DNA from 3 places in the Streptomyces sp. Q2 genome. Region 3 is predicted to be linked to each of the others. Evidence: riboswitches for the same ligand, from Rfam matches in the RefSeq annotation. Region 3 holds a riboswitch; each other region holds the start of a gene.
What was found. Region 3 has a riboswitch for cobalamin ahead of ACWBNA_RS39240 (ABC transporter substrate-binding protein). Riboswitches for the same ligand answer to the same signal wherever they lie in the genome.

Region 1 (10,379 bases), on a different contig from region 3:
GTACGAGGAGATCCTCGCCGTACGGTTCGCCGGGCGCCGGGAGACCGACGTGGCCGGCGACCTCGCCCGCCTCCTGCTCGCGCACGGTCACGGCCAGGTCGACTTCACCGTGGTCGGCTCCGGGCCCAACGGCGCGAACCCGCACCACGAGGCCGGCGAACGCATCATCGAGGACGGCGACATGGTGGTCCTGGACTTCGGGGGTCTGAAGGACGGGTACGGCTCGGACACCACCCGGACCGTGCACGTGGGTGAGCCCACGGACGAGGAACGCAAAGTGCACGACGTCGTGCGCCGGGCCCAGCAGGCCGCCTTCGAGGCCGTACGGCCCGGCGTGCCGTGCGCGGAGATCGACAGGGTGGCCCGCACGGTGATCGAGGACGCCGGGTACGGCGCGTACGTCGTCCGCCGCACCGGCCACGGCGTCGGCGTCACCACGCACGAGCCGCCGTACCTCGTGCCGGGCGAACAGCGGCCGCTGGTACCGGGGATGTGCTTCTCCATCGAGCCCGGCATCCATCTGCCCGGCCGCTTCGGCGTCCGTATCGAGGACGTCGTGACGTGCACGGAGACGGGCGGGCGGCGGCTGAACGGCACCTCGCACGGGATGGCCCTCGTCAGCTGATCTTCCGACGGGTCACCGTGGGCTCCCCAGAGGGGCTCACGCCATCCAGAAGAAGACCGCCGTCATCCGCTTCTCCTCCAGCGTGCGGCCGACGTATCCGGTCGCGCTGTGCACGAGGTTGGCGTTGTAGAGGAGCAGCCGGTTGTACCGGTGCGGCACGCGGACGTCCTCCTCGAAGGCGTCCGGGGCGACGAACCGGGTGCCGAGGGCGTCGACGAGGCTGTTGTGCGGGGCCTGGACGACGTTGCCGCCGAGCCGGCCGCCGGGCAGGGACTGCCGGTAGAAGCTGGTGCCGCAGTCCTTGGGGACGCCGGGGTTGAGGTAGAGCACGGCGGCGTACCGGCACAGGGAGCGCGAGTCGGTGTGCGGGCGGGGCGTGCTCTCGCCCTCCCCGACGACCTGGACGCAGTTGTGGTTGAGGGTGCCGCCGCCGGGTGTGCGCTGCACCCACAGTTCGCGCGCCCCGGTCGCCTGCCGCACCAGCCGCTCCACGCGGGCCAGTTCGGCCGGTTCGAGGCCGGGCATCGCGCGCAGCCCCGGCCAGGCCTCGGGCTTGTGCGGGTAGCCCTCGGTCCAGTCGTCCTTGGCGAGGCAGCGTTCCCGTACGGCGTCCGCGCCGGCGGTCGGGAGTACGTCGTCCAGGACCCAGTAGTCGCGGCCCTTGGTGGGTTTGCGGTACGGCAGGACGGGGAGGGCCGTCCGCGGGGGACCAGGGGCCTCTGCCGGACCTGTCGGGCGGCGCCGAGCTGACATGGACATGCAGGTGAAGCTATCTCCGGGGTCCTTCCGCACTCGCCCGCGAACTGGTCAAGCTTGCGTCAATCCCGACCGCCGGCCCGCGCCCACCGTGACGGCGGTCTGCTCGCTCGCCGCGCTCACCCCGTTCAGCGCGGCCGTCGCCTGAAGTCGGCCCGCGCCCGCGGGAAGTGCCGCGCCCGGCACGCAGGACCACGTGCCGTCGGTGGCCGCGGTCGCCGCGCAGACCTCGCCCTCGAGGGCGTCCCGGACGGTGACCTGGGACCCGGGGTACGCCGTACCGGCCACCTCCGGACGCTGCGGCAGCGGCACTCCCGACTCGGGCCGGGTCAGCGTGGGCCCGGGCAGGCCGACGGTCACCTCGCACGCGCCCCGCTCCGTCACCGCACCCCGCGCGTCCGTGAGCCGCAGCGCGCACCCGCGCAGCCGCGTCCCCGGCACCGCGTCCGGGTCCACCGCCAGGACGAAGGGGAAGACCCGCCCCCGCCACGCCTGCGCCGCCGCCTGGGACGCGGTGGCGGCCGTGACCTCCGCGCCCCCCGGGAAGGTGTACGTCCCACCGCTCCCGCCGGACGTCACCGCCCCCCGATAGCCGCCGGCGGCGAGCGGCACGCCCGTGACCTCGCTGCCGTCGGGCGCCGTCAGGGTCAGCGCGGACCCGGCGCCCAGCGTCGCCGCCCCCGCGTACTCCGCGACCTCGACGACCCCCTCCCGTCCGGGGACGATCGTCACGGCGGCCCCCCACAACTCCCGCCCGTGCGCGGCGGCCTCCGGCGCCGGGCCGGACACGGCCGTCGTGCCCACCACCGCGATCACCGCCAGCGCGACCCTCGTCGCCATGCTCGCCATGCTCATCGTCGGCACCGCTCCTCACCGGACGTCGTGGACCCCGACGCGTGCGATTCTCGCGGCCCGGCCGCGCCGGTGGCGTGCGCTGTGAGCCGTATGGGCGAGGCGGTGCGGCCTGACGGCCCCTCCGGGTGCGAGGGCCGCTCGGCTTTCCACCGAAGATTTTACCAATTCAAAAGGTTCTTGACGCTCCCGTGTCCGTACCTCTGAGCGTCCGACCGCCTGCAGGCGGGACCCCTACCGGGCAGGAGACACGGTGCGACTTTCGCGGAACTCGATGGGAACCCTTTTCGTGGGTGGTGCCCTCACGCTGACCCTGGGCGCGCTCGCGTACCCCTCGATGCTTGGTCTCGACACTGTCTCCAGCGCGCAGGACAGAGTGATCGCCCAGACGCAGTGGGGGCCGTTGACCGAGCAGGACCGTGCCTTCGTGGTCTCTGTGCGCGCGGCCGGGCTGTGGGAGTACCCGCTCGGGCAGATCGGCCTGAAGAAGGGGACGGCCCCGGAGGTCAAGACCGCGTCCGAGCACCTCATCGACGGACACGGGGCACTGGACGCCAGTTGCCGCAAGATCGCCCCGTTGCTGAACATCACCCTGCCGAACGTGGCGAGCCCACAGCAGGTCGCGTTCGTGAACCAGATCAACTCCTCGCAGGCCGGCAACGCGTTCGACTCGAACTTCGCCAACATCCTGCGGATCACGCACGGTTCGATCTTCAACACCATCGCGAAGATCCGCTCCACCACCAAGAACTCGCTGATACGGCAGCTGGCCGACCAGGCCAACAACACCGTCCTGGACCACATCACGGTCATGGAGAAGACCGGCCTGGTCAACTTCGACCAGGCCCTCTTCCAGCAGACCACCCCGCCGAAGCTGCCCCAGAGCGACATGACTCCGCCGCCGCCGCAGCCCGGTGAGCCGATGGTCGTCCTGACCCCTCCGCCGACCGCGACCGCGACGCCGACCATCACCCCCTGAGCCCGTCGGCGGGGCGGCCGGTCGCTAGGGAGCGAGCCAGACGGTCGTGTCCGGCCCGAGCCGCCCGTCCTCGAACGGGCGGCTCGCGAGCAGCACTTCGCCCGGCGGCAGGGGTACGGCCGCCCCCGACAGGTTGGTGACACACCGCCAGCCGTCGTTGCGGGTGAAGTCCAGCACGCCGTCCGGGCTGTCGGCCCCCCAGGTCAGGGTCTCGCCCTCCAGCAGCTTGCGGCGCAGCCGGAGGGCTTTGCGGTAGAGCTCCAGGGTCGAGCCCTCGACCCCGTCCTGCGCCTCGACGGCGTAGGACGCGAAGCTCTCCGGCTGCGGCAGCCAGGCACCGCCCGCGCCGAAGCCGTAGGACGGCCCCGTGCTCGTCCACGGCAGCGGCACCCGGCACCCGTCCCTGCCCTTGCGGACGCGTCCCGTCTGTTCCCAGATCGGGTCCTGAAGGACCTCGAAGGGCAGGTCGGCGACTTCGGGCAGGCCGAGTTCCTCGCCCTGGTAGACGTACGAGGATCCCGGCAGCGCCAGCATCAGGAGCGTGGCGGCGCGGGCTCGCCGCAGGCCCTCGGCCGGGTCGACGGCGGGGGCGTGGCCGCCGGACAGCAGCCAGGCGTTGTCGTCGGTGCCGGGCGGGAGCATCAGGCGGGAGGCGTGCCGCAGGACGTCGTGGTTGGACAGCACCCAGGTGGCGGAGGCGCCGGCCTCCGACGCGGTGGCCAGCGAGTCGGTGATGACCTGGCGCAGCTCGCCGGCGTCCCAGCCGGCCTGCAGGTACTCGAAGTTGAAGGCCTGGCCGAGTTCGTCGGGGCGGGCGTACCGCACGCGCCGCGCCCCCTGGACCCAGGCCTCGGCGACGGCCATGCGGGGCGGGCGGTAGGCGTCCAGGATCTTGCGCCAGTCGCGGTAGATCTCGTGGACCTCGTCGCGGTCGAAGAAGGGGTGCGCGCCGGGCGGGAACCGGGGCAGCGACTCCTCACTGCTGAGCTCGGGGGCACCGAGGTCGCGCAGTGGTTCCTCCAGGTCCTTGGCGAGGGCGTGGGCGACGTCGACGCGGAAGCCGTCGACCCCGCGGTCGGACCAGAAGCGCAGGGTGGTGCGGAAGTCGGCGCGGACCTCCTCGTTGTCCCAGTTCAGGTCGGGCTGCTCGGGGGCGAACAGGTGCAGGTACCACTGTCCGTCCGGCACCCGTTTCCAGGCGCTGCCGCCGAAGACGGACTGCCAGTCGGTGGGCGGGAGTTCGCCGTGGCTGCCGCGGCCGTCGCGGAAGACGTAGCGGTCGCGGGCGGGCGAGCCGGGGGCGGCGGCGAGGGCCTCCCGGAACCAGACGTGCTGGTGGGAGGTGTGGTTGGGGACGAGGTCGACGATCACCTTCAGGCCCAGGCGGTGGGCCTCGGCGGCCAGCGCGTCGAAGTCGTCGAGGGTGCCCAGGCGAGGGTCGACGTCGCGGTGGTCCGCGACGTCGTAGCCACCGTCGGCGAGTTCGGAGGGGTAGAAGGGGCTGAGCCACAGGGCGTCGACGCCCAGCGCGGCGAGATGGTTCAGGCGCCGGGTGATCCCGCGCAGGTCACCGAGCCCGTCGCCGTCGGCGTCGGCGAAGCTGCGGGGGTAGACCTGGTAGACGACGGCCTGCCGCCACCAGTCGGGGTCCTTGGAGGAGAGGTCGGGAAGGTGCAGTCGGTGGTCTCGGTTCGGGTCGGTCACGCGGCGTTCTCCCTCATGGCGGTCGTGACGGTGGGCACGGCACTCAGGTACCTGTCCACATTGTCGGGAAAGGGAACTCGAACGCCGTCCGGAGCGGTTCATTCCCTGTGTGTCGGAATTGTGAGGGAGTTCTGAACTCCCTCTGCATATCCGCAGGTTGACAGGGTTCCGCTGGGAGATCCACGATGTGCGGACACTGTGGCGCATGTGACCAATGGGCCCAGTGTTCTCAGAGGTGTTTCCACAGCACCTCAGCACCCCTCACACACATCCGATGGGATCCGCATGTCGACAGCCAGACGTGTCACCGCGCGCCGCCTGCTGGGGACGGGCGCCGCGGCGCTCGTCCTTTGTTCCGCCTCCGTCGCCGCCGCTTCCGGCGCCTGGGCCACCGGCACTCCCGGTGGCGACGGCTGGAATTCCGGCGGCACCTACAAGCCCGGCACCGGCGCGGGCACCGAGACCGGGACCGACCGCTGCCAGTTCTCGCTGGACGGCACGAGCTTCTTCGACTCGGTCAAGGTCGACGACCAGAACCTCAAGCCGACCGACGACGGCAAGGTCCACATCAAGGTCCGCACCGCGGGCGACGCCGCCACCTGCACGGCCTCCCTGGCCTCCTACCTCGCCCACGGCGCCACCTTCGGCACCTCCGGCGAGCAGGTCTTCGTCGACTTCGACACCGTCACCGTCAAGCCGGGCCAGACCGACTCCCTCGACATCGCGGTGCCCGACGCGGGCTGCTTCGCGCAGATAGACCTCTACCGCGGCGCGGTCAAGTTCGACGGCAAGCTCGACGCGAACGACGGCTTCGTCCACGGCGACCTGCCCAAGGGCCCGGACCGCCCGGTCATCAAGGACAAGCTGATCGCGGCCTGGAACGGCGGCACGAAGGACTGCACGACGGCCCCGTCCGAGCCGCCGGCCACCCCGACGCCGACCCCGTCGACGCCGGAGTCCACCGAGCCCTCGACGCCGGCGGAGGAGACGACGCCCCCGGCGACGGAGACCCCCGCCGAGTCCCCCTCGCCCTCCACCGAGGCCCCGAGCCCGTCGGCCTCCGAGTCCACCACGTCCCCTGCCGCCACCCCGAACGGCGGCGGTGACCTCGCGGAGACCGGTGGCAGCAGCGCGACCGGTCCGATCGCGATCGGTGCGGCGGTGCTGCTCTCGGGCGGTGCGGGCATCGTGCTGGCGACGCGGCGTCGCAAGGCTGCCCGCTCGTAATCAGGCGCAGTCGGTGTGATCAGCGCCGGTCGGGCGGTTTCGGCCCGGCCGGCGCTTTTCGGGTTGAGGACACGGGATGTCACCCGCGCCGCCCCTTCCCGTCCCGTCCCTGGGGGCTACGCCCCCAGACCCCCGCGTTCGGCCCGAAGGGCCTCGTCCTCAGACTCCCCCAGAGGGGGGACCCCCAGACGGGCCGGATGGGGTCGCGCACTGCTTGAGCAGCGCGGCGATGTCGGCGTCCACCACGCGGTAGCGCACGATCCGTCCCTCCTTCTCGCCCTCTACGACACCCGCCGCCCGCAGCAGCCTGAGCGCCTGGGACACGGCGGGGTCGTTCATGCCGGTGGCGATCGCCAGGTCGGAGACGGCCAGGGGGCCGGCCCGGTGCAGGGCGAGCAGCAGGGCGAGCCGCTTGGGGTCGGCGAGCAGCGAGAAGCGGTCGGCCCAGGTGCGGACATGGCCCGGTTCGCCGATCGCGGCGATGGCGTCGCACACCCGGTGCCCGTCGATGGTTCGGCGATCCGCTCGGTCGGCCGGAACGAGATGCATGCCGTCATCCTCGCAGGCACCCCCATGTGATCTTTCATACCTGCCCAGGTACGCAGCTATGCAGGAGACCGCTTGCCACCCTACGGTGGGCTGGCCGTGGTGCTCGGGAAGCCGGTGACGACCCCTCAGGGGGTCCATGCCGGAGCGGCCCTCGCCACTGTGATCGGGGAGTTTCCGTCCCGTCCGGCGCCAGCCGGGCCACTGGTCGCAAGACCGGGAAGGCAGGAACGGACACGTACGACCCGTAAGCCAGGAGACCGGCCACGGCATCTCACGAGTTGATCCACGAGGTGCTGGAGCGTGACCGGATGACCCTGCCCAACCCTGCCCAGAAGTCTGCGCATGTCCCCGCCCCGACGTCCTCCTTCAAATGGCGCCGGGAAGACACCCTCAAGACCGCCGGCCTCATGGCGGTCGTCGCCGCACTGCACGTCGTCGCCTTCGGAATCCTGTTCCTCCTCGTCGCCCCCGGGCACTACGAGGTCGGCAACAAGGCCTTCGGCATCGGCCTCGGCATCACCGCCTACACCCTCGGCATGCGGCACGCCTTCGACGCCGACCACATCGCCGCGATCGACAACACCACCCGCAAGCTGATGGCCGACGGCAAGCGCCCGGTGTCGGTGGGCTTCTGGTTCGCGCTCGGCCACTCCAGCGTGGTGGTCGTCCTCGCCCTGCTGATCGCGGGCGGCACCCAGCTGGCCGGAAAGGTCATGAACGAGGGCTCCGGCACCCACCAGGTGCTCGGCTTCCTCGGTACGACGATCTCCGGCACGTTCCTCTACCTCATCGCCGCCCTCAACCTGGCCGCCCTGCTCGGCATCCTGAAGGTGTTCAAGGCGATGCGGGCGGGCGCCTACGACGAGAAGGAACTCGAACAGCACCTGGACTCGCGCGGCTTCATGAACCGGATCCTCGGCCGCCTCACCAAGTCCATCAGCCGCCCCGGCCAGATGTTCCCGCTCGGCTTCCTCTTCGGCCTCGGCTTCGACACCGCGACCGAGGTCACCCTGATGGTGATGGCCGGCTCGGGCGCGGCGGCCGGCCTGCCCTGGTACGCGATCCTGTCCCTGCCGCTCCTGTTCGCCGCCGGCATGAGCCTGTTCGACACCCTCGACGGCACGTTCATGAACTTCGCCTACCAGTGGGCGTTCTCCAACCCGGTCCGCAAGGTCTTCTACAACCTCACCATCACCGGCCTGTCGGTCGCCGTCGCCTTCTTCATCGGCACCATCGAACTCGTCGGCGTCCTGCACGAGAAGCTCGACCTGAGCGACACGGTCACCACCTGGATCGCCGACATCAACCTCGACAGCGTCGGCTACGTCATCGTCGGCCTGTTCGTGGTGGTGTGGGCGGCCGCCATCGCCTACTGGCGGCTCGCCAGGGTGGAGCAGCGGTGGGCGGTCCGGCCCGCGGCGGAGACGCGCTAGACACCCTCCACCGTCGTCAGCCACAGCTTCACGTACCGCTCCACGTCCACGCCCAACGCCACGTCCACCAGGCGCTGTTCACGGGTACCCTCGTGGATCTCGGACTCGCCGGGGCGCGGGCGCCGGTCGACGATCGTCTGGCCCCGGGTGGCCCCCGGGGCCAGGCTCACCTCGACCGGGAGCAATTCGGTGGTGATGCCCCCCGGGTCGACGACCGCGCAGACGGCGCCCGCGTCGCCGAGGCCGCCCGTGGGCGTGGGGTCGCCGGAGGTGGCGGGGTCGCGGTGGGCGAGGAGTTCGCCGGCCATGCGCAGGCGGGGTTCGGAGCTCGCGCGCAGCCGCTGCACGTCCCCGGCCGGGACGAGGACCTGCTTGAAGACGTCCAGGCCGTACATGGTGATCGGTACCCCGGCGGTGAGCAGGATCGCGGCCGCCTCCGGGTCGTGCCACACGTTGAACTCCGCGACCGGCGTGGCGTTCCCGGTCGCCACCGCGCCGCCCATGAACACGATCCGCTCGATGTTGCGGACCACCTCGGGGTGGGTGCGCAGCAGCAGCGCGATGTTGGTCAGGGGCGCGGTGGGGATGAGGGTGACCGGCGTCGGTGAGGCGAGGATCTCCCGCCGCAGCAGCGTCACCGCGTCCACGTCGACCGGCCGGCGGGTCGGCGCGGGCAGCCCCAGGTCGCCCATCCCGTCCTCGCCGTGCACGTGCCGTGCCGTGCGTACCGGCTCGATCAGCGGGCGCTCGGCACCCCGCGCGACCGGGATGTCACCGGCCCCGGCCTGCTCCAGCACGGTCAGGGTGTTGCGGACGACGCCGTCCACGTCGGTGTTCCCGGCCACGCAGGTCACCGCGCGCACGTCGAGCGCGGGATGCCGTACGGCGAACAGCAGGGCCAGGGCGTCGTCGACGCCCGTGTCGCAGTCGATGATCACCGGGATGGGCTGACCGGTCACGGCGGGTTCCTCTTTCCGGGCTACGACGGGTTACGAAGCGACCTTACGCAGCCGCCCACAGTTCGGTCCCGCGATCACCGACCCGGGCGGCGATCCGGTCCAGCAGCTCACCGACCGGCACCGCCCCCGGACGGCTCCCGTCCCGCAGCCGCAGCGCCGCCAGGTCGCCGTCGGCCTCCCGCTCCCCGATCACCGCCTGGTACGGCACGAGTCGCGCCGCCCGGATCCGGGCGCCGAGGGTGCCGTCGCCGGGGCCGTGGAGTTCCGCCCGGAGCCCTCGCGCCAGGGCCCGCCGTACGACCTCGTGGGCCCGCTCCTCCTGCGCGTCCGCGACCGGCAGCACCGCCAGCTGCACGGGCGCGAGCCACGCCGGGAACGCGCCGCCGTGCTGCTCGACGAGATGCGCGACAGCCCGTTCCACGCTGCCGATGATGCTGCGGTGCACCATGACCGGCCGGTGCTTCGCGCCGTCGGCGCCGATGTAGTGCAGGTCGAAGCGTTCGGGCTGGTGGAAGTCGATCTGGACGGTGGAGAGGGTGCTCTCGCGGCCGGCGGGGTCGGTGATCTGGACGTCGATCTTGGGGCCGTAGAAGGCGGCTTCGCCCTCGGCGGCCTCGTACGCCACGCCGGCGGCGTCGAGCACCTCCCGCAGCAGCGCGGTGGCCCGCCGCCACAGGGCCGGGTCGGCGACGTACTTGCCGCCCTCGCCGGGCAGCGAGAGCCGGTATCGGGCGGGGCGGATGCCGAGATCGGCGTAGGCGCGGCCGATCAGCTCCAGGGCGTCCCGGGCCTCGTCCACGGCCTGGTCCAGGGTGCAGAAGATGTGGGCGTCGTTGAGCTGGATGGCCCGGACCCGGGTCAGCCCGCCGAGCACCCCGGACGGCTCGGAGCGGTACATGCCGCCCAACTCGGCCATCCGCAAGGGCAGTTCGCGGTAGCTGTGGGAGCGGGAGCGGTAGATCAGCGCGTGGTGGGGGCACAGGCTGGGCCGCAGTACGACCTCCTCCGCGCCCAGCGCCATCGGCGGGAACATGTCCTCGCTGTAGTGCGACCAGTGCCCCGAGATCTCGTACAGCTCGCGTTTACCGAGGACCGGCGAGTACACGTGCCGGTAGCCGGCGGCGCGTTCGGCCTCCCGGACGTACTCCTCCAGGGTGTGCCGTACGACGGCCCCGTCGGGGAGCCAGTACGGCAGGCCCGCGCCCATCAGCGGGTCGGTGTCGAACAGGCCGAGTTCCCGGCCGAGTCGGCGGTGGTCGTGCGGGCCGGTCATGGCGGTCATGGCGGTGCTCTCC
Region 2 (10,379 bases), on a different contig from region 3:
CGGTCCGAAAACCCAAACGGAATGGCACGGCGGGCGACCGGGAGGGCTGGCGCCGGGCCCTCGCGAGCGGCCGCAGGCCGAGATCAGGCCAGTGGTACGGCGTTAAACGGAAGGCCCGGCACCGGGAGCGGAGGAGATGGCCGGGCGGGGGCCTGAGGAGGCGTCACGTCACATCAACGGCGTCAGGAAGCGGCGCAGGGCCTCTTCGTAGGCCTTCGGGTCGGCGTTCCACATGGCCGCGTGGGGCGCTCGACGGACCGTGTGGAGGGCGACCCGGCCGGAGTGGGTCGCGGCGAGGCGGCGGGAGTGGGCCCAGGGGGCCACCGTGTCGTCCGGGCCGTGGAAGAGCAGGGTCGGCGGCATGGCGAGACGGTCGGGGGTCGCGGCGGCGCCGAGGCGGTCGCCGTACAGGCCGGTGCGGCCCTGTGCGGCGCGTACCGCGAGCGGCAGCAGGGCGCTCGGGGTGCGGCGGGCCGAGGCGAGGGCGCGCAGGGTCGCCTCCCAGTTGAGGACCGGGGAGTCGAGGACGAGCCCCGAGATCCGCTCCCGCAGCCCCGAGCGCGCGGCGGCCCGCAGCGCCATCGTGGCGCCGGTGGACCAGCCGTGCAGGACGAGCTGCCGGGCGCCGTGGCCGACGGCGTAACGCATCGCCGCGTCCAGGTCGCGCCACTCGGTCTCGCCGAGGTGGTTGAGGCCGTCCGGTGGGCGGGGCGCGCCGAGGTCGCCACGGTAGGCGAGGGCGAGTACCGGGAAGCGGTGGCGGTGCAGGAACTCCATGACGTTCATGGGGTGTTCTCGGGTGGTGCCGAGGCCGTGCACCGCGATCACCCAGGTGTCGCGTACGCCGGGCACGAACCAGGCGGGCAGGGCGCCGAGTTCACCGGGGACGTCGATGTCGGTGTGGTCCAGGCCGAGGGCGGTGCCGGGGTCGCCCGCGTACACGTTCGGGGTGAGCCAGACCTTGTCGCCGGGTTTCAGGGTGCCGTGCGTGACGCGTTCCAGGCGGCGTACGACGGTGTCGGCGGAGTGGGGCTCCGTGCCGAGGACGGGGCCGACGACCGCGTGCGAGCCGTCGCCGCGAAGGCCGTGGACGCCGGGGCGCAGGGCGGCCAGGTCGCGGGTGAGGGCGACGCGGCCGGCCGCAGTCGCGTGCACGGTGAGGTGGGGTTCGGTGGGCAGGGGGCGGCCCGCGGGCGCCTTGAGCGCGGCGTCGGCGGCGAGCCGGCCGACGGCGATTCCGGCGGCGCCGGCGGCCAGGGCCGCGGTGACGGCGGCGGTCGTTGCGGTGACAGTGCGCACCCGTCCAGTGTCCTGGCGGACCTCGTCGGCGGCCAGTGGGAGTGCGCTCGGGGCGGCTCTCGCGGTGGGCGGGCCGGGAGCCGTCGCGGCGGCCTGCGGCTCAGCCTCGCTGCCCGTACCCCCGCAGCCGCTCACCCGCCTCCGCGAGCTGTGCCTCGGAAAGCAGGGCCGGCGAGAGGCCCGGTACCGAGGACGCCGTCAGCCACAGGCGGCACATCCATTCCAGCTGGGCCGTGCGGTCGTAGGCCTGGTCCAGGGTGGTGCCGTAGGTGAGGGTGCCGTGGTTCTGCAGGAGGCAGGCGGAGCGGTCGGCGAGGGCGTGGAGCATGTTCTCGGCCAACTCGTCGGTGCCGTATGTGGCATACGGGGCAACCCGGACGGGGCCGCCCAGCGCGCCGGCCATGTAGTGGATCGCCGGGAGCTCGGGGACGAGCGTGGAGACGGCCGTGGCGTGCACGGCGTGGGTGTGGACGACGGCGAGCGCGTCGGTGGTGCGGTAGACGGCCAGGTGCATGGGCAGCTCGCTGGTGGGGACGAGGGTGCCGAGGACCTGCCGGCCGTCGAGGTCGACGCCGGTGACGTCGTCCGGCGCGAGCCGGTCGTAGGGGACGCCCGACGGTGTGACCAGGACGGTGTCCTCGACGCGTACCGAGACGTTGCCGGAGGTCCCGACGACCAGTCCGTCGGACACCGTCCGCCGGGCCGTCGCGACGAGCGCCTCCCAGGCGTGCGCCTCCTCGGGGCGCACACTCCTCCCCCGCGGCTCCGGCACATCCTGTGCGCCGTCCCGGCCGCCCCGCACGCCCCCGGCGTCCCGCCGCTCCTCAGCCATGCGGCGATCCTGCCAGGCGCGGCGTCAACCCGCCCGCGGGCGAGGGCACTTTAGGCCGGAACCGGCACCTCCGAAAGAGCACATATGGGCATACACAGGCTTCTTCGGTCGCTTGGCCGGAGATCACCGGAGATGCGACGACCTTCCAGTAATCTCTGGGGGATTTGTCGTGCACGTCGCCATTCCGGGGGGACATATGGCCCGTGATCGCAATCCGTCCCGTCGCCGCACCCGCGCCTTGGCGGCGGCCGCGGCGGCACTCACCGTCGGGGGAACAGCCCTCGCCGAGACGCCCGCCTCGGCCGCGAGCCTGCCCAAGGGGCACGACGTCTCTTCCCACCAGAAGAACGTCGACTGGCAGAAGGCCAGGGCGAAGGGCGCCACGTTCGTCTACGTCAAGGCGACCGAGTCCACCACCTACCGCAACCCGTACTTCGGCCGGCAGTACAACGGCGCGCGCGAGGCGGGCATCATCCGCGGGGCGTACCACTTCGCCCTGCCGAACACGTCGTCCGGCTCGGCGCAGGCAGCGCACTTCGTGCGCAACGGCGGCAGCTGGAGTGCGGACGGCTGGACACTGCCGCCCGCGCTCGACATCGAATACAACCCGTACGACAAGAAGCACAAGTGCTACGGCCTGACCAAGCCGAAGATGGTCAGCTGGATCAAGTCGTTCAGCGACGAGGTCAAACGGCTCACCGGCCGCCGTCCGGTGATCTACACCACCGCCCACTGGTGGAACACGTGCACCGGCGGCAGCCCCGCCTTCGCCGCCAACCACGCCCTGTGGGTCGCCCGCTACAACTCGGCGAACGCCGGAACGCTGCCCGCCGGCTGGTCGTTCTGGACCATCTGGCAGTACGACAACAGTGGCGGCCTGCCGGGTGACCAGAATCTCTTCAACGGGTCCCGGACCCAGCTGAGGGAGTTCGCCAGAGGCGACTGATCCCGCGGCGTCGGGGCCGCGCGGATCAACTGGAGCCCGGTGGAGCGAGAACCGTCGAATCCAGACACCGTGCGGCCCTGCTCAGTTCATCTTCCGTTCACCCTGGTTACCTACGTTCATCTGGCCAATGACCTCGAACGATTGCCTGGGTAAATGGAAAACTTCTCGCTGATCCTCGCGATTGTGGTAGTAACCGCACTCGCGTTCGATTTCACGAACGGTTTCCACGACACCGCCAACGCGATGGCCACCACCATCTCGACCGGTGCACTCAAGCCCAAGGTCGCGGTGGCCATGTCCGCCGTGCTGAACCTTGTAGGCGCTTTCCTCTCCGTGGAGGTCGCCAACACGATCTCCAAGGGTCTCGTCGACGAATCCGGCATCCGTCCCGAGGTCATCTTCGCCGCCCTGGTCGGCGCGATCCTCTGGAACCTGCTGACGTGGCTGGTCGGGCTCCCCTCCAGCTCCTCGCACGCCCTCATGGGCGGCCTCATCGGCGCCACCATCGCCTCCGCGGGCGTCGGCGCGGTGCACGGTGACGTCCTGGTCACCAAGGTCCTGATCCCGGCGATCGCCGCCCCGATCGTGGCGGGCCTGGCGGCGATGCTCGCCACGCGCCTGTCCTACTCCCTCGGCAAGAAGGCCGACGGCAAGGCCGCCGAGAAGGGCTACCGCGCCGGCCAGATCGCCTCCGCCGGCCTGGTCTCCCTGGCCCACGGCACCAACGACGCCCAGAAGACGATGGGCATCATCACCCTCGCCCTGGTCGCCGGCGGCGCCGTCGCCCCCGACTCGGACCCGCCCACCTGGGTCATCCTCTCCGCGGGCCTCGCCATCGCGCTCGGCACCTACCTCGGCGGCTGGCGCATCATCCGCACCATGGGCAAGGGCCTGACCGACCTCCAGCCGCAGCAGGGCTTCGCCGCCCAGACCAGCGCGGCCACGGTCATCCTGGCCTCCTCCCACCTCGGCTTCTCCCTGTCCACCACGCACTCCGTCTCCGGCTCGGTGATGGGCGCCGGACTCGGCCGCAAGGGCGGCGTGGTCCGCTGGTCGACGGCGACCCGCATGTTCGTGGCGTGGGGCCTGACCCTGCCCGCCGCGGCCCTGGTGGGCGCGCTCGCGGAGTATGTGACCGGCTTCGGCGCCTGGGGCACCGCCCTCGTCGCCGTCTTCCTCATCGCCTCCAGCGCGGCGATCTGGAAGCTCTCGCGCCGCGAGGTCGTCGACCACACGAACGTCAACGACAGCGAGGAGCCGGCCGGCGTGGTCACCACGGCGATCGCCGCCGTGACGCCGCCGCCGGTCGGGGCCTCGGTGACTGAGGACCTCACGGCCACGATCCCGGCCCCGGCCAGCGCGGCCGACCCCGCGGCCCCGTCGGCCGCGACCACCGTCTGAGCCCCGCCACCCAGGCACCAACCGGCATGAAGGAAGAACCAGCATGAAGATCGACTGGGCGGCCCTCGGATCCGTCTTCGGCATCAGCCTCCTGATCACCGTGACCCTCGTGGCCCTCTTCACCCTCGGCATCGTGGGCCTGTCCCGCCGCGAGCGGGCCGTCGCGCAGGGCGGCACGGCCGCTGCCGCGGTCACGGGTGCGTACGCGTGCTTCGCGGCCTGCGCGGCGGCTGTCGGGTACGGGATCTATCTGATCGTGGCCTGACGTCACGGCACGACAACCGGGCGGGTGCGGGGCTTCGGCCTCGCACCCGCCCGGTTGTCGCATGTCGGCGTCACCCGCGCGGTCGACGGCGACACGTGCGGGGCACACCGCCGGGCGGAGTGCCTCCGTGACGGACGCGCCGCTCAAACCATGCCCTTTCGGTACCTTCCACCCGTAACTACCGGCGCCTCATCCCTTCCTGACGGACCACATGCGTTGACGAAGCGTGATCACAAGCGCCTGACCGGAGAGCCGCCCCGCGCAGGCGAATCACCGGCCGGCCGGCCCCCGTGAGCCGACCGTCATGCCACCGATGTGGGTCTCAGCACACTCCCCTCTCGCAGGTCAACAGCAAGTTGACGGCCCTTCCAACCCCGTGGTGGACTGCCGGAGCCATGTACGGCGGTAGGAGAGGAAGCCGGTGTGAGTCCGGCGCGGTCCCGCCACTGTCACCGGGGTAGGAAGCCCCGGGAGCCAGGAACTCTCACCGCCGATCTCGTCGAACCAGGGCGCGGACACCCTGAGTGAGGACATATCGCCATGCGCGGCTGCCGTTCGAGGTTCAACACCAGCACCCTGTCTGTGACAGCGGTCGGCTGAGTCCATGCGTGCCGATCGCGTTTTCGCGTACGGCGCCGCCGCCGGCCTTCTCGGCGACCTCCTGCTCGGCGATCCACGCCGTGGGCATCCGGTCGCCGTGTTCGGGCGGGCCGCGGGTGCCGTGGAACGGGCGTTGTGGCGGGACCACCGGGGGTGGGGCGCGCTGCACGCCGTCGTGTGCGCCGGGGGCGCGGTCGCTGTCGGGGCCGTGGCCGCACGGAGCGTACGTACCTCCACTGCCGCTTCCCTCGCGCTCACCGGAGCCGCCACCTGGGCCGTGGTCGGCGGGACTTCACTCGCCCGGGAGGCCCGGGGCGTCGGGCAGGCCCTGGAGGCGGGGGACATCGACGCCGCGCGGGACCGGCTGCCGCATCTGTGCGGGCGGGATCCGCAGGCCCTCGACGCCGACGGGATCGCCCGGGCGGTCGTCGAGTCCGTTGCCGAGAACACCTCCGACGCGGTGGTCGGGGCGCTGGTGTGGGGAGCCGTGGGCGGTGTGCCCGGGCTGCTCGGCTTCCGGGCCGTGAACACCCTCGACGCCATGGTCGGCCACAAGTCGCCCCGGTATCGGCGGTACGGGTGGGCTTCCGCTCGGCTCGACGATCTCGCCGGGTGGCCGGGCGCGCGGCTCACCGCCGTGCTGGCCGCGCTGACGGGTTCGGATCCCCGGGGCGCCGTGCGTGCCTGGCGGGAGGACGCCGCGAAGCATCCGAGTCCCAACGCCGGGCCCGTGGAGGCCTCGTTCGCGGGGGCGCTCGGGGTGCGGCTCGGCGGGACGTTGTCGTACGGGGGGCGGATCGAGCATCGGCCTGTGCTGAACGGGGAGGGGCGTGCCGTGCGGGTGGGGGACATCGAGAGGGCTGTTCGGTTGTCGCAGCGGGTCGGGTGGCTCGCACTGGGGGTGAGTGCGGCGGGGGCACTGCTGCGGGGGCGCGTCAAGGGGCGCTCGGGGCCGCGGGCTGTGCCCACCGGTTCGGTCCCGCGCGCGGGTGGTGCGTCATGACCGGTGGTGGTCTTCTCGTCGCCGGTACCACCTCCGACGCCGGCAAGAGCGTCGTCACCGCCGGGATCTGCCGGTGGCTGGTGCGGCAGGGGGTCAAGGTCGCGCCGTTCAAGGCGCAGAACATGTCCCTCAATTCGTTCGTGACGCGTGAGGGTGCCGAGATCGGGCGGGCGCAGGCCATGCAGGCGCAGGCCTGCCGGGTCGAGCCGACCGCGCTGATGAACCCCGTGCTGCTCAAGCCGGGCGGTGAGCAGAGCAGTCAGGTCGTGCTGCTCGGCAAGCCGGTCGGTGAGCTCAGTGCGCGGGGGTATCACGGGGGGCGGCAGCAGAAGCTTCTCGGGACCGTTCTCGACTGTCTCGCCGAGTTGCGGGGCACGTATGACGCGGTGATCTGTGAGGGGGCCGGCAGCCCCGCCGAGATCAACCTGCGGCGGACGGACATCGTGAACATGGGGATCGCCCGGAATGCCGGGCTGCCCGTACTCGTGGTCGGTGACATCGACCGCGGCGGGGTCTTCGCCTCCTTCTTCGGGACCGTCGCGCTGCTGTCGCCGGAGGATCAGGCGCTCGTCGCGGGGTTCCTCGTGAACAAGTTCCGGGGGGACGTGTCCCTGCTCGAACCCGGGCTCGACATGCTGCACTCGCTCACCGGGCGGCGCACGTACGGCGTCCTGCCCTTCCGGCACGGGCTCGGCATCGACGAGGAGGACGGGCTGCGGGTCTCGCTGCGGGGGACGGTCAGGGAGTCGGTCGTGGCCCCGCCCGTCGGCGAGGACGTGTTGCGGGTCGCCGTCTGTGCGGTCCCGCTGATGTCCAACTTCACCGACGTCGACGCCCTGGCCGCCGAGCCGGGTGTCGTCGTGCGGTTCGTAGACCGGCCGGAGGAGTTGGCGGATGCCGACCTCGTCGTCATTCCGGGGACCCGGGGGACCGTACGGGCCCTGCAGTGGCTGCGGGAGCGGGGGCTTGCCGACGCCCTCGTCCGCAGGGCCGCCGAACAAAGGCCCATTCTCGGCATCTGCGGCGGCTTCCAGGTCCTCGGCGAGCACATCGAGGACGAGGTCGAGAGCCGGCAGGGGCATGTCGAGGGGATCGGGGTCCTTCCCGTCCGGGTGCGGTTCGCCCGCGAGAAGACCCTCACCCGGCCCGTCGGCGAGGCCCTCGGCGAACACGTCGAGGGGTACGAGATCCATCACGGGGTCGCCGAGATCGAGGGCGGGGAGCCCTTCTTGGACGGCTGCCGGGTCGGTCAGACCTGGGGCACCCACTGGCACGGCTCGCTGGAGTCGGACGGTTTCCGGCGGGCCTTCCTGCGCGAGGTGGCGGCCGCCGCGGGCCGCCTTTTCGTACCGGCGGCCGACACCTCGTTCGCCGCGCTGCGCGAGGAGCAGCTCGACCGGCTCGGCGACCTGATCGAACAGCACGCGGACACGGACGCGCTGTGGCGGCTCATCGAGTCCGGCGCGCCGCAAGGACTGCCTTTCATTCCACCGGGAGCGCCCGCATGAGCACAGTGTTGTTGTTGTCGACCGCCGACACGGATCTGCTGGCGGCCCGGGCCGCTTCCGATGCCTCGTACCGGATCGGCAATCCGAACCGGGTGGACGTGGCGGAGGAACTCCCCCGTCTCGTCGAGGGCTCGGACATCGCCGTCGTACGACTGCTCGGCGGCAAGCGTGCCTGGGAGGACGGGCTCGCCGCCCTCAAGGCCTCGGGCATCCCGACCGTTCTGCTCGGCGGGGAGACCGTGCCCGACGCGGAGCTCATGGCCGAGTCGTCGGTGCCCGCCGGTGTGGTGGCCGAGGCGCTGCGGTATCTCGTCGAGGGCGGCCCGGCCAACCTCACGGAGCTCGCCCGGTTCCTGTCCGACACCGTGCTGCTGACGGGTGAGGGGTTCGTCGAGCCGCGGAAGATGCCGGAGTACGGCGTCCACGGGGAGCGCGCCTTCGTCGACGGCCGTCCGACCGTCGGTGTGCTCTTCTACCGCGCCCACCAGCTCAGCGGCAACACCGCCTTCGTGGACACGCTGTGCGAGGCGATCGAGGCGAAGGGCGCCAACGCCCTTCCCGTGTACTGCGGTTCGCTGCGCGGCGCCGACGCCGGGCTGTACGAGATCCTCGGGAAGGCCGACGCCCTCGTCGCCACCGTCCTCGCCGCCGGCGGCACGCACGCCTCGCAGGCCTCGGCCGGAGGCGACGAGGAGGCCTGGGACATCGGGGCGCTCGCCGACCTCGACATCCCCGTGTTGCAGGGCCTGTGCCTGACCTCCTCGAAGAGCGCCTGGGAGGAGTCCGACGCCGCCCTCTCCCCCATGGACGCGGCGATGCAGGTCGCGATCCCGGAGTTCGACGGGCGGCTGATCACGGTCCCCTTCTCCTTCAAGGAGCAGGGGCCGGACGACGTCCCCGTGTACGTCGCCGACCCCGAGCGGGCCGCGCGGGTCGCCGGAATCGCCGTACGGCACGCGGTGCTGAAGCACAAGCCGAACCAGGACAAGAAGCTCGCCCTCGTCTTCACCGCCTATCCGACCAAGCACTCCCGGGTCGGGAACGCCGTGGGGCTGGACACACCCGCGTCGGCGATCCGCGTCCTGGACTCGCTCCGCGACGCCGGGTACGCCGTCGAGGGGCATCCCGACAACGGCGACGAGCTGATCCACCGGCTGATCAACGCCGGTGGTCACGACGTCGAATGGCTGACCGAGGAGCAGCTCGCCGCCGCGCCCGCGCGGGTGCCGCTCGCCGACTACCGGGCGTGGTTCGACACGCTCGACGCGGGGCTGCGGGAGGGCATGCTGGAGGCGTGGGGCGAGCCGCCGGGCAGCCTGTACGTCGACGGGGACGACATCGTCCTGGCCTCCCTGCAGTTCGGCAACGTCGTCGTCATGATCCAGCCGCCGCGCGGCTTCGGCGAGAACCCGATCGCGATCTACCACGACCCCGACATGCCGCCCTCGCACCACTACATGGCGGCCTACCGGTGGCTGGAGAACTCGTTCGGCGCCGACGCGGTCGTGCACATGGGCAAGCACGGCACGATGGAGTGGCTGCCGGGCAAGGGCCTCGGGCTCTCCAGGAGCTGCGCGCCCGACGCCGTCCTCGGTGAACTGCCCCTCGTCTACCCGTTCATCGTCAACGACCCGGGCGAGGGCACCCAGGCCAAGCGTCGCGGGCACGCCACCGTCGTCGACCATCTCGTACCGCCCATGGCCCGCGCGGACACCTACGGCGACCTGGCCAAGCTGGAGCAACTGCTCGACGAGTACGCGCTCGTCTCCGACCTGGACCCGACGAAGGCGCCGGCCGTGCGCGCGCAGATCTGGACGCTGGTGAAGGCGGCCGAGCTGCACCACGACCTGCACGTCGACGACCAGCCGGACGACGACGCGTTCGACGAGTTCGTCATGCACATCGACGGCTATCTGTGCGAGATCAAGGACGTGCAGATCCGCGACGGACTGCACATCCTCGGCGGCGGTCCGGTCGGCGAGCCGCGTGTCAACCTCGTGCTCGCCGTGCTGCGCGCCTCGCAGGTGTGGGGCGGGCAGGCGAACGCGCTGCCGGGGCTGCGGGCCTGCCTCGCGACTCATTTCGGGCTCACCGAGAAGGAGTTGCTGGCCGAGCCCGGAGCGCCGGTCAAGGTCCCGGTGGAACTGACGGACCTCGTCGAGGGCCCTGCCCGCTCGGCCGCCGACGCGATCGACCTGCTGGAGCAGCTGTGCCGGCGGTTCGCCGAGGGCATGGAGGCACGCGGGTGGGCCGTGGCCGAGAGCGCACCTCTCGTTCGGGAGGTCATCGGCACCGAACTCCCCGACGCCGTCGCCGTGCTGGAGTTCGCCTGCAAGGAGGTCGTGCCCCGGCTGGAGAAGACCACCGACGAGATCGGGCACATCCTGAAGGCGCTGGACGGCGGTTACGTCCCGGCGGGACCGTCCGGTTCGCCGACGCGCGGCCTGGTCAACGTCCTCCCGACCGGCCGCAACTTCTACTCCGTCGACCCCAAGGCCATTCCGTCCCGGCTGAGTTGGGAGGTC
Region 3 (10,379 bases):
CCGAGGTGGGGAACTTCAGGCGCACCTCGTCCAGCGTGTCGTCGAGGCCGTCCCCGGCGAGGCCGAGGACCAGTTCCTCCAGGCCGGGGTTGTGCCCGACCAGCAGCAGCGTGTCGACCTGTGCGGGCGTCTCGTGCACGACGGCCAGCAGGCCGGACACGTCCGCCGCGTACACCCGGGCCACGAACCGCACCCGCGGCGGTGTCCCCCACTGGGCGGAGGCCAGCTCCCAGGTCTGCCGGGCGCGTACGGCGGTGGAACACACGGCGAGGTCCGGCAGCAGGTCCGCCTCCGCGAGGGCCCGGCCGGCGGCCGGGGCGTCACGGCGGCCGCGCGGGGCGAGCGGGCGTTCGTGGTCGGGGACGCCCTCCGGCCAGGCGGACTTGGCGTGCCGCAGGACGAGCAGGTGACGCAGCGGGCCCGCTCCCGCCCGCGCGATCACGCCGGCGATCCCACGTCGCGGGTGAGTTCGAGACCCAGCAGCCGGTCGGCGTAGGCGTACGTCTCGAAGCGGGCGCCTTCGGGCAGGTCCGAGGTCTCCACCCCGCGCAGCACCCCGAGCACCGCGCGGATGTCCAGGTCGTCCTCCCAGGCGGTACGGAGCTCTCCGCGCACCTCCTCGGGAATCGCCCGCGACGGCCTGCGCGCCCAGTCGGCGACCGCGCGCCGCCACCGTGCGAGGGTCTCGCCGGCCTCCCCCAGGGTGTCCGCGTCGAGCCGCACGGGCTCGCTCCGGTGCCGGGAGAGCAGCGCGAGGCGTACGACGGCGGGGTCGGCGCCCTCCGGGACGGCGCCGGATGCCTGGTCCACCGGGCCGACGCAGATGCGGACGCCGTCGGGGACGGGCTCACTGTCGGCCACCACGTGGATGACCTGCGCCTCCCCCAGCCCCGACGAGACGTCCCGGCTGTCCTCGAACGGCCGGATGCCGAGGGCCGCCGCGGTTGCTCGCAGTTCCGTCTGCTGCCGCTCCCCCGTCAGCAGCGCCCAGACGGGCGTGCCGCCGAGTTCGAGGGCCCGGAACAGGACGTCGGCGACGAGCAGCACGCGCAGGGCGGTGCTGTCGTGGCCCGCCGCATGCGCGTGGACACGGGTCAGACCCCGGCGGGCGGGGGCGGGGTCGACGGGCTCGCCGGTTCGGGCGTCGGTGATGCGCAGCACGAGGTGAGCGTAGGCGCGCGGACCGCACCGCGCCACCGCCCGCCCGAACACACGTTCAGATCAGCGTGCCCAGAAACCGCACATGGGGCCGCTCCTCGGGCCCCTCGCGGGTCACGGCGGCCCGCACCCCGTACACCTCGGCGATGAGCCGCTCGGTCAGGACGTCACCCGGGGTGCCGCTCGCCACGACCCGGCCGCTGTGCAGGACGACCACCCGGTCGCAGTACATCGCGGCGAGGTTGAGGTCGTGCAGGGCGACGACGGCGGTGACCGGGAGGGCCGTGACCAGGGACAGCAGGTCGAGCTGGTGGTGGATGTCGAGGTGGTTGGTGGGTTCGTCGAGGAGCAGTTCGCGGGGCTCCTGGGCGAGCGCGCGGGCGATCTGGACCCGCTGGCGTTCACCGCCCGACAGGGTGTGCCAGGGCTGGTCGGCGCGATCGGTGAGCCCGGCGCGGTCCAGGGCCGACCGCACGGCCGCCTCGTCGTGCGCGGCGGCGGGCGTCCAGGCGCGGCGATGCGGGACGCGTCCGAGCCGTACGACGTCCAGGACCGTCAACTCGACCTGGGTGTCTGCCTGTTGCTCGACCACGGCGAGGCGCCGGGCGACCTCGCGGCGGGGCAGACCGGCCACCGGTGTGCCGTCGAGCGTGACGACGCCGGCGCTCGGCCCGAGCAGGCCGGCCAGCAGCCGCAGCAGGGTGGACTTGCCGGAGCCGTTGGGGCCGAGGAGACCGACGGTGGAGCCCGGTGCGGGCGCGAGGGTGACGCCGTCCAGGATGAGGCGGCCGTCGGCTCGGCGGCTCACCCGGTCGGCACGCAGGCCCTCGGCTGAGGCGGCGGGCGCGTCGGACTCCGTGCGCAGGGTCTCCTTCACCGCACCCTCCGCGTCCGGTACAGCACCGCCACGAAGGCCGGCACTCCGATCAGGGACGTCACGACACCCACCGGCACCTCCTGCGGGTCGAGGACCGTGCGGGCCAGCGTGTCGACCCACACCAGGAAGACCGCCCCGGCCAGCGCGGTGACCGGCAGCAGCCGGGCGTGGCCGGGGCCGACCAGGGCGCGGGCGGCGTGCGGCAGCACCAGCCCGACGAAGCCGATGGCCCCGGCCGAGCTGACCAGCGCGGCCGTGAGCAGGGCCGTGACGCACAGCAGCACCAGACGGGTGCGGGCCACGGACACCCCGAGGGCGGCCGCCGCGTCCTGCCCGAAGGCGAAGGCGTCCAGGGTGCGGGCGTACGACAGGCACACCACCAGCGCCACGGCCAGGACGGCGAAGCACACCCACACGTCGGTCCAGCCCGCCCCGCCGAGGGAGCCGAGGAGCCAGAAGAGGACGCCCCGGGTGGTCTCGGCGTCGGCCGCGGTCATCACGACGAACGAGGTGAGGGCGGAGAAGAGCTGCATGGCGGCGACGCCGGCGAGGACGACCAGGTCGGTGCCGCCGCCGAGCGTGTGGCTGAGGAACAGCACGAGCGCGAACGACACCAGGGCGCCGAGGAACGCGCCCGCCGGGACCGACACCGCGCCCCCGCCGACGCCCAGCACGACCACCAGTACGGCCCCGGTCGACGCGCCCGAGGACACCCCGAGGACGAACGGGTCGGCGAGCGGGTTGCGCAGCAGCGACTGCATCACCGCGCCGCACACGGCGAGTCCGGCGCCGCACACGGCCGCGAGGAGCGTGCGCGGCAGCCTGAGCTGCCACACGATGCCGTCCCGGATCGGCGTCAACTCCGAGGTGCCGACGCCCAGATGGGCAGCGACGACGGACCACACGTCGGCGACTTGGATGTCGGCCGGGCCGATGGTGATGGCGACGGCGAGGGAGCAGCACAGCAGGACCGTCCCGGCCGCACCGAGCAGGACCGCCCGGGCGGTCACTTCACGAGCCCGAACTCGCGCAGGCCGGCCGCGACCCGCTCCACGCCCTCGATCGTGCGGATGGTCGGGTTCATGGCCTGCCCGCTCAGCAGGACGTACCGCTGGTGCCGGACGGCGGCCATGTTCCTGGTGACCGGGTTGGACTCCAGGAAGGCGATCTTCTTCTCGGCCGACTCGGCGGTCTGCGACTTGCGGGTCAGGTCGCCGATGACGAGGACGTCGGGGTCCCGGTCGGCGACCGTCTCCCAGTTGATCTGCGGCCATTCGTCGTGTGTGTCGTCGAAGACGTTCTTGGCGCCCAGGGAGCGCGTGATGACGCCGGGAGCGCCGCAGCAGCCCGCCATGTAGGGCGACTCGGAGTTGGCGAACCAGTACAGGAGGGTCACGTCCGAGGCGTGGATGCCGGAAGTGGCTTTCGCCATCCGCGCCTTGAGCTCGCCGACGAGCTTGTCGCCCCGTTCCTTCACCCCGAAGACGGCTGCCAGGTCACGTATTTCGCCGTAGACGGCCTCGGCGGTAAGGGGCTCGGACCGTGCGCCGTCGCCGTCGCCGGAGTTGTCCTTGCCGGCGCAGTCGGACGGGGAGACGTACGTGGGCACGCCGAGCTTCTCGAACTGCTCCCGCGAGGCCACTCCCCCCTTCCCCAGCGTGGAGACGAAGGAGGCGGCGACGAAGTCCGGCTCGGCGTCCAGGACGCGCTCGAAGGAGGGGTTGTTGTCGGCGATCCGCTCCACCTTCGCGTTCGCCTTCTCCAGGCCCTTCATCACGGGGTCGGTCCAGGTCGCCGTCCCCGCCATCCGGTCGGCGAGGCCGAGGGAGAGCATGATCTCGGTGGTGCCCTGGTTGAGGGAGACGGCACGCTCCGGCGGGGCCTCGACGCGTACCGTACGGCCGCAGTTGTCGAGACTGACCGCGGCCTTCGCAGCGGATGTGCCGGCGTCGCCGCAGCCTGCCAGGAGCAGGGATCCGGCCGCGAGCAGGGCGGAGGGACGGGCAAGACGTGCTATCTGCACGGGAATGGTCCTCGATCGTCGAGGGCTCGAACGCGGAGCCCGGTCGTACGGTGCTCCCCCGCCGTACGTCACCGCGAGGGCCGCCAGCAGGTTTTCGGACTCGGGATCATCCGGTCGGGGCGCCTTCCCAGACGACACACCGTCGTCCAGTGGCCGAGGCCCCGCCCGTCACCCTCACCGCTGCGCGTCAGCTCCGGATTCGCACCGGATTCCCTGACCCACGTGTCATGGGTTCGACTGGCCTCGGCAAGCTATCACGGTGGGGAATCCACGGTCGCGGCGCGCTGTTGTGCCAGAGGTCAGTGCGTTCGCGACCCCGAGGAGACCACCGTGTACGGCGACGAGGCAACGGTCCGCAAGATCCTCACCGGGCTCGGTGACACCTGGGCCGTGGTCGGCCTGTCGTCGAACCGGCAGCGCGCCGCGTACGGCGTGGCAGAGGTGCTGCAGCGCTACGGCAAGCGGATCGTGCCGGTGCATCCCAAGGCGGAGACGGTGCACGGGGAGCAGGGGTACGCCTCGCTCGCGGACATCCCCTTCGACGTGGACGTCGTGGACGTGTTCGTGAACAGCGACCTCGCCGGAGCGGTCGCCGACGAGGCGGTGGCGAGGGGTGCGCAGGCCGTCTGGTTCCAGCTCGGGGTCATCGACGAGGCCGCGTACGACCGCACCCGGGCCGCGGGGCTGGAAATGGTGATGGACCGCTGCCCGGCGATCGAGATCCCCCGCCTGGGCTGACGGACGGGCCCATCGCCCCCTGAGGACACCGAGGGGCCGGTGCCTGGCCGCCCGCAGCACCAACACCTCTGACAGCTCGGGTGGTCACGCGGGCATTCCGCTGCGTCCGGAATTGCCGAAACCCTCCCGGACGCCCCGACATAATGTGCGGGTGACCGCCACCAGTCCTCCCAACTCCGTTGCTCCGCAACGCTTTCCGGTCGTTGTCGTGGGTGCCGGGCCCGCCGGGCTCACCGTCGGCAACATCCTGCGGGCCGCCGGCGTCGACTGCCTCGTGCTGGAGACGGAGACGCGTGAGTTCATCGAGCAGCGGCCGCGGGCGGGCCTCCTCGAGGAGTGGGCCGTGCGCGGGCTTCAGCGGCGTGGTCTCGCGGACACCTTGCTGCAGCGCGCGCAGCTGCACACCGAGTGCGAGTTCCGGTTCGGCGGTGAGCGCTTCCGTTTCTCGTACGTGGAGCTGACGGGGACGCATCACTTCGTCTACCCGCAGCCGTTGCTGGTGACGGACCTGGTGCGCGAGTACGCGGACGTGCGGAGCGGGCAGGTGCGGTTCGGCGTGCGGAACGTCCAGCTGCACGATCTGGACACCGACCGGCCCTCGGTGTCGTACGTCGGCGCGGAGACGGGCGAGCGGGAGGTCGTCGAGTGCGACTTCGTCGCGGGGTGCGACGGAGGGCGCGGGGCGACCCGTGGCGCCCTGCCCGAGCAGGCGCACATCTCCCGGCACGACTACGGCATCGGCTGGCTGGCGCTGCTCGCCGAGGCCCCTCCGTCCAACGACTGTGTCGTGTTCGGCATCCACCCGAACGGTTTCGCCGGGCACATGGCCCGCAGCCCCGAGGTGACCCGGTACTACCTGGAGTGCCCGCCCGGCGACGACCCGGAGAACTGGTCGCACGAACGCGTCTGGTCGCAGCTCCAGGAGCGGCTCGCGGCCACCGGCCTCGGCCCGCTCACCGAGGGGCGGCTGATCGAAAAGCGTGTCCTGGACATGCACAGCTACGTCGTCGAGCCCATGGTGTTCGGCCGGCTCTTCCTGGCGGGGGACGCCGCGCACCTGACCGCCCCCATCGCGGCGAAGGGGATGAACCTCGCCCTGCACGACGCGTTCCTCCTCGGCGACGCCCTCGCCGGGTACCTCACCAAGGGCGACGAGACCGGCCTGGACGGCTACTCGGAGGCGTGCCTGCGGCGGGTGTGGGACTACCAGGAGTTCTCGCAGTGGCTCTCCGAGGTCTACCACGGCACCTCCTCGGGCGACGCCTACCGCGCGGGCACAACCTTCGCCCGGCTCCGCCGCCTGTTCACCTCGCCCGCCGCCGGGGCGGCCTTCGCCGAGCAGTATCTGGGCACGGCCACGGCGTACTGACCCGGCTCGGCCGGGTGCGTCAGTCGTGCGGCGGCCGGTCGCTGAGCCGGTGGTCCGCCACGTTCAGCGCCTCGTCCACCAGGCGGCGCAGATGGCCGTCGGGCAGGGAGTAGACCACCCGGCGGCCCTCCTTGCGGGTGTTCACCAGGCCGGCCAGCCGGAGCCTGGCCAGGTGCTGGCTGACGGCCGGCCGGGCCGCCCCGCACGCCTCCGTGAGCGTCGTGACGTCGGCCTCTCCCGCGGCCAGCGCGTGCAGCAGGGTGAGCCGGGTCCGGTCGCCGAGCAGGGCGAGCAGTTCGGCGGCGAGTGCGAACTGTTCCTCGCCCGGGGTGCGCGGGTGCGCATCGTTCGCAGGTGATAGGTGCATGCGTGCGCTCATACGCACATAATGGCCTCGTGGGCCGTCGCGCGTCCACTCCTCACACCGGAAGGGGACCCACGTGAACGACCGACACCACCACGAGCACGAGCACGAGCACGACCGACACCACCATGGCCACGGGCACGATCACGGGCACGACCACGGCGCCCATCACCACCACCCGGCCTCCGGCCTGCGCCGCCGCCTCGCACACCTCCTCACTCCCCACTCCCACGAGAGTGCCGACAAGCTGGACTCCGCCCTGGAGTCGTCGGCACGCGGCATGCGGGCCCTGTGGATCTCCCTGGCGGTGCTGGGCGCGACGGCCCTGGCGCAGGCGTTCGTGGTGGCCGTCTCCGGTTCGGTCGCGCTGCTCGGCGACACGGTGCACAACACCGCGGACGCGCTGACCGCCGTACCGCTCGGAATCGCGTTCGTGCTGGGCCGGCGCGCGGCGACCCGTCGCTTCACCTACGGCTATGGCCGCGCCGAGGACCTCGCGGGCATCGTGATCGTGCTGACGATCGCCGCGTCGGCGGCCTTCGCGGGGTGGGTGGCCATGGACCGGCTGCTCGATCCGCGGCCCGTCGAGCACGTGTCGGCGGTCGCGGTGGCCGCGCTGGTCGGTTTCGCGGGCAACGAGTGGGTGGCCCGGTACCGGATCAGGGTCGGCCGTGACATCGGCTCGGCCGCGCTGGTGGCCGACGGGCTGCACGCCCGTACGGACGGATTCACGTCCCTGGCCGTGCTGCTGGGCGCGGGCGGCTCGGCCCTCGGCTGGCAACTGGCCGACCCCATTGTGGGGTTGGCGATCACGGCCGCGATCACGCTGGTGCTGCGGGACGCGGCGCGCGAGGTGTTCCGGCGGGTGATGGACGCCGTCGACCCGGCGCTCGTGGACCGGGCCGAGCAGGCCCTGCGGGAGGTCGAAGGGGTGCGGGAGGTGGGCGAGCTGCGGCTGCGCTGGATCGGGCACCGGCTGCGTGCCGAGGTGGCGGTCGTGGTGGACGGCGAGGCGACGGTACGCCAGGCGCACGGCATCGCCGTGGACGCCGAACACGCCCTGCTGCACGCCGTCCCGCGCCTCACCGCGGCCCTGGTGCACGCCGACCCGGCGCCGGTGCCGGGCGAGGCGGATCCGCACCACGCCCTCGCCCACCACGGGGCGGCCTGAGAGTCAGGCGACCCCCAGCCCCTCCAGCACCACCGCACCCGGCAGCTCCGCGAACGCCTTCCCCGGTACCAGCAGCTTGCCGCGCCGCCGCCCGCTGCCCACCAGGACGTACGGCAGGTCGACGACGGCGGAGTCCACCAGCACGGGCCAGTCGCCGGGCAGTCCGACCGGGGTGATGCCGCCGTACTCCATGCCGGTCTCCCCCGTCGCCGTGTCCATCGAGGCGAACGAGGCCTTGCGGGCGCCGAGTTGGCGGCGCACGACGCCGTTGACGTCGACCCGGGCGGTGGAGAGCACGACGCACGCGGCCAGGGTGCTCTCGCCGCCGCGTCTGCCGGCGACGACCACGCAGTTCGCCGACCTCTCCAGCAGCTCACGGCCGTAGTGCTCGACGAAGACGGCGGTGTCGGCCCACCGCGGGTCGGTGTCGACGTAGACGATCTGCTCGGCGGGGACGCTGCCGCTCCAGTGGCGTACGGCGTCGGCGACCGGGCGGGTCAGCTCGTCGAGGCAGTCCGGTGCGGGGACGGCGTGGTCGAAGTGTCCGATGGGTGCGTCCATGACCGCACGCTAACAAAGCCGCCCGGGCCGGCTCAGTGCACGGGCGGGACGGAGACGGCCATCAGCATCCGCATCGGAACGTCGCCCTGATTGCCGTACGTGTGCGGGGTGTTGGCCTCGAAAGAGGCGGTCGCGCCCGCCGGGACGCGGTACTCCACGCCGTCCACGGTGAGCGTCAGCTCGCCCTCGGTGACATGGACCAGTTCGGCGGTGCCGGTGGGATGCGGGTCCGAGGAGCTGTTCTCGCCCGGCATCAGCCGCCACTCCCACATCTCCAGCGGGCCGGGGGCCTCGGTGCCGGCGAGGAGGAGGTTGTAGCTGCCGGCGTCGGTGCGCCACAGCCGGACGGCCTGCTCGGCGGGGACGACCCGGACCTTCGGCCCCTGTTCGTAGTCGAGCAGGGTGGTGATGCTGATCCCCAGCGCGTCGCCGATCTTGACGACCGTGCCGAGGCTGGGGTTGGTGCGGGACTGCTCGATCTGGATGAGCATGCCGCGGCTGACTCCGGCCCGCGCGGCGAGCACGTCGAGGGTGAAGCCGCGCACCGCGCGCCAGTGCTTGACGTTGCGCGCCAGGGACTGGGTCAGCAGGTCGAGGTCCGACACATTCCGTCCAACATCTAGTCCAATATTCTGGATGACAGAGTTCATTTCACTGAACTACCGTGTGGGTGCACCCCATCGTTCACCGAACTGTACTGCGAGGCCACCGTGACAGCACTCTTCGCCCTGGCCACCAGCCTGCTGTGGGGCGTGGCCGACTTCGGCGGCGGACTGCTGACCCGGCGCACCCCGGCGCTGACGGTGGTGGTCGTCTCGCAGACCGTCGCGGCGGCCGTGCTCGGCGCCGTCGTCGTGGCGACCGGCGCCTGGAGCGAAGCCGGTCCGCGTCTGTGGTTCGCGGTCGCCGCCGGCGCGGTGGGCCCGGTCGCCCTCCTCTGCTTCTACAAGGCGCTCGCGCTCGGTCCGATGGGCGTCGTCTCCCCGCTCGCCACCCTGAGCGTGACCGTCCCCGTCGGCGTGGGCCTCTTCCTCGGCGAACGGCCGGGTGTCGTGCAGGTCGCGGGCATCGCGGTCGCCGTGGCCGGTGTCGTCCTCGCGGGCGGACCACAGCTGCGGGGCGCGCCCGTGCAGCGCCGGACCATCCTTCTGACCCTGGTCGCCGCTCTCGGTTTCGGCACGGTGTTCGCGCTGATCGCGGAGGCCTCGACGACCATGACCGGCCTGTTCCTCGCCCTGTTCGTGCAGCGCGTGACCAATGTGGCCGTGGGCGGCGCCGCCCTGTACGTCTCCGTGAAGCGTGGCGCCGACGCCCTCCCGGAGGGCGGCTTCCCCTGGGCCTCGCTGCCGGCGCTCGCCTTCGTCGGGCTCGCGGACGTCGCGGCGAACGGCACGTACTCCGTCGCCGCTCAGCACGGCCCGGTCACCGTCGCCGCCGTCCTCGCCTCGCTGTACCCGGTGGTGACCGCCCTGGCCGCGCGCGGCTTCCTCAGCGAACGACTGCGGGCGGTGCAGGCGGCGGGAGCGGGACTGGCCCTGGTGGGCACGCTGCTTCTGGCGACGGGCTGAGTCCTCGGTCAGTCCAGCTCGGCGAGCTTCGCCGCCGTCTCGTCGTCCAGGCCGGCCAGCCGGCGCAGCTGTTCCGGGGTGACTCCCTCGGGAATCGGCACCGGTGCCGGCGTCCTGAGCGGCGGCTGCCAGCCGTCGCCGGGCGTCCAGCGCCGTACGACCCGGGCGGGCGCCCCCGCCACCACGGCGTGGTCGGGTACCGCACCGCGGACCACCGCTCCGGCCGCGACGACCACGTTCCGCCCGATCCGCGCGCCGGGCAGGATCACCGCCCCCGTCCCGATCCAGCAGCCCGGCCCGATCTCCACCGGTTCCATCCGCGGCCACTGCTTGCCGATCGGCTCGTGCGGGTCGTCGTACGAGTGGTTCGTGGACGTGACGTAGACGTACGGCCCGAAGTAGCAGTCGCTGCCGATGGTGACCGTCGTGTCGGCGATGACATGGCTGCCCCGGCCGAGGACGACTCCGTCGCCGATGCGCAGGATCGGCTCCGGGCCGAGGTCGAGGTCGGGCATCAACCCGGCGGTCAGGGTGACCTGTTCGCCGACGA

Region 1: it holds a riboswitch for cobalamin, as region 3 does, so the genes downstream of both, nicT (Nickel transporter NicT) here and ACWBNA_RS39240 (ABC transporter substrate-binding protein) in region 3, are expected to answer to the same signal.
Region 2: it holds a riboswitch for cobalamin, as region 3 does, so the genes downstream of both, ACWBNA_RS06135 (cobalamin biosynthesis protein) here and ACWBNA_RS39240 (ABC transporter substrate-binding protein) in region 3, are expected to answer to the same signal.

The regions. Positions count from the first base shown of each region.
Region 1 is NZ_JBXEJE010000001.1:77,057-87,435, reverse strand. It holds gene ACWBNA_RS00395 (M24 family metallopeptidase) at 1-625, shown strand, start outside; gene ACWBNA_RS00390 (DUF6445 family protein) at 662-1,378, opposite strand; gene ACWBNA_RS00385 (Ig-like domain-containing protein) at 1,433-2,236, opposite strand; gene ACWBNA_RS00380 (DUF4142 domain-containing protein) at 2,508-3,212, shown strand; gene ACWBNA_RS00375 (glycoside hydrolase family 13 protein) at 3,237-4,916, opposite strand; gene ACWBNA_RS00370 (LAETG motif-containing sortase-dependent surface protein) at 5,202-6,143, shown strand; gene ACWBNA_RS00365 (ArsR/SmtB family transcription factor) at 6,303-6,692, opposite strand; cobalamin riboswitch at 6,773-6,972, shown strand; gene nicT (Nickel transporter NicT) at 7,001-8,125, shown strand; gene ACWBNA_RS00355 (nucleoside hydrolase) at 8,122-9,084, opposite strand; gene thrS (threonine--tRNA ligase) at 9,128-10,357, opposite strand.
Region 2 is NZ_JBXEJE010000004.1:55,741-66,119, forward strand. It holds gene ACWBNA_RS06110 (alpha/beta hydrolase) at 169-1,299, opposite strand; gene ACWBNA_RS06115 (class II aldolase/adducin family protein) at 1,400-2,131, opposite strand; gene ACWBNA_RS06120 (lysozyme) at 2,328-3,077, shown strand; gene ACWBNA_RS06125 (inorganic phosphate transporter) at 3,231-4,478, shown strand; gene ACWBNA_RS06130 (hypothetical protein) at 4,522-4,743, shown strand; cobalamin riboswitch at 5,107-5,246, shown strand; gene ACWBNA_RS06135 (cobalamin biosynthesis protein) at 5,348-6,346, shown strand; gene ACWBNA_RS06140 (cobyric acid synthase) at 6,343-7,854, shown strand; gene cobN (cobaltochelatase subunit CobN) at 7,851-10,379, shown strand, end outside.
Region 3 is NZ_JBXEJE010000048.1:5,323-15,701, forward strand. It holds gene ACWBNA_RS39220 (SixA phosphatase family protein) at 1-442, opposite strand, end outside; gene ACWBNA_RS39225 (hypothetical protein) at 439-1,161, opposite strand; gene ACWBNA_RS39230 (ABC transporter ATP-binding protein) at 1,217-2,035, opposite strand; gene ACWBNA_RS39235 (FecCD family ABC transporter permease) at 2,032-3,045, opposite strand; gene ACWBNA_RS39240 (ABC transporter substrate-binding protein) at 3,042-4,058, opposite strand; cobalamin riboswitch at 4,127-4,315, opposite strand; gene ACWBNA_RS39245 (CoA-binding protein) at 4,389-4,796, shown strand; gene ACWBNA_RS39250 (4-hydroxybenzoate 3-monooxygenase) at 4,948-6,165, shown strand; gene ACWBNA_RS39255 (ArsR/SmtB family transcription factor) at 6,185-6,544, opposite strand; gene ACWBNA_RS39260 (cation diffusion facilitator family transporter) at 6,606-7,700, shown strand; gene ACWBNA_RS39265 (YbaK/EbsC family protein) at 7,704-8,261, opposite strand; gene ACWBNA_RS39270 (helix-turn-helix domain-containing protein) at 8,294-8,866, opposite strand; gene ACWBNA_RS39275 (EamA family transporter) at 8,972-9,829, shown strand; gene ACWBNA_RS39280 (acyltransferase) at 9,838-10,379, opposite strand, start outside.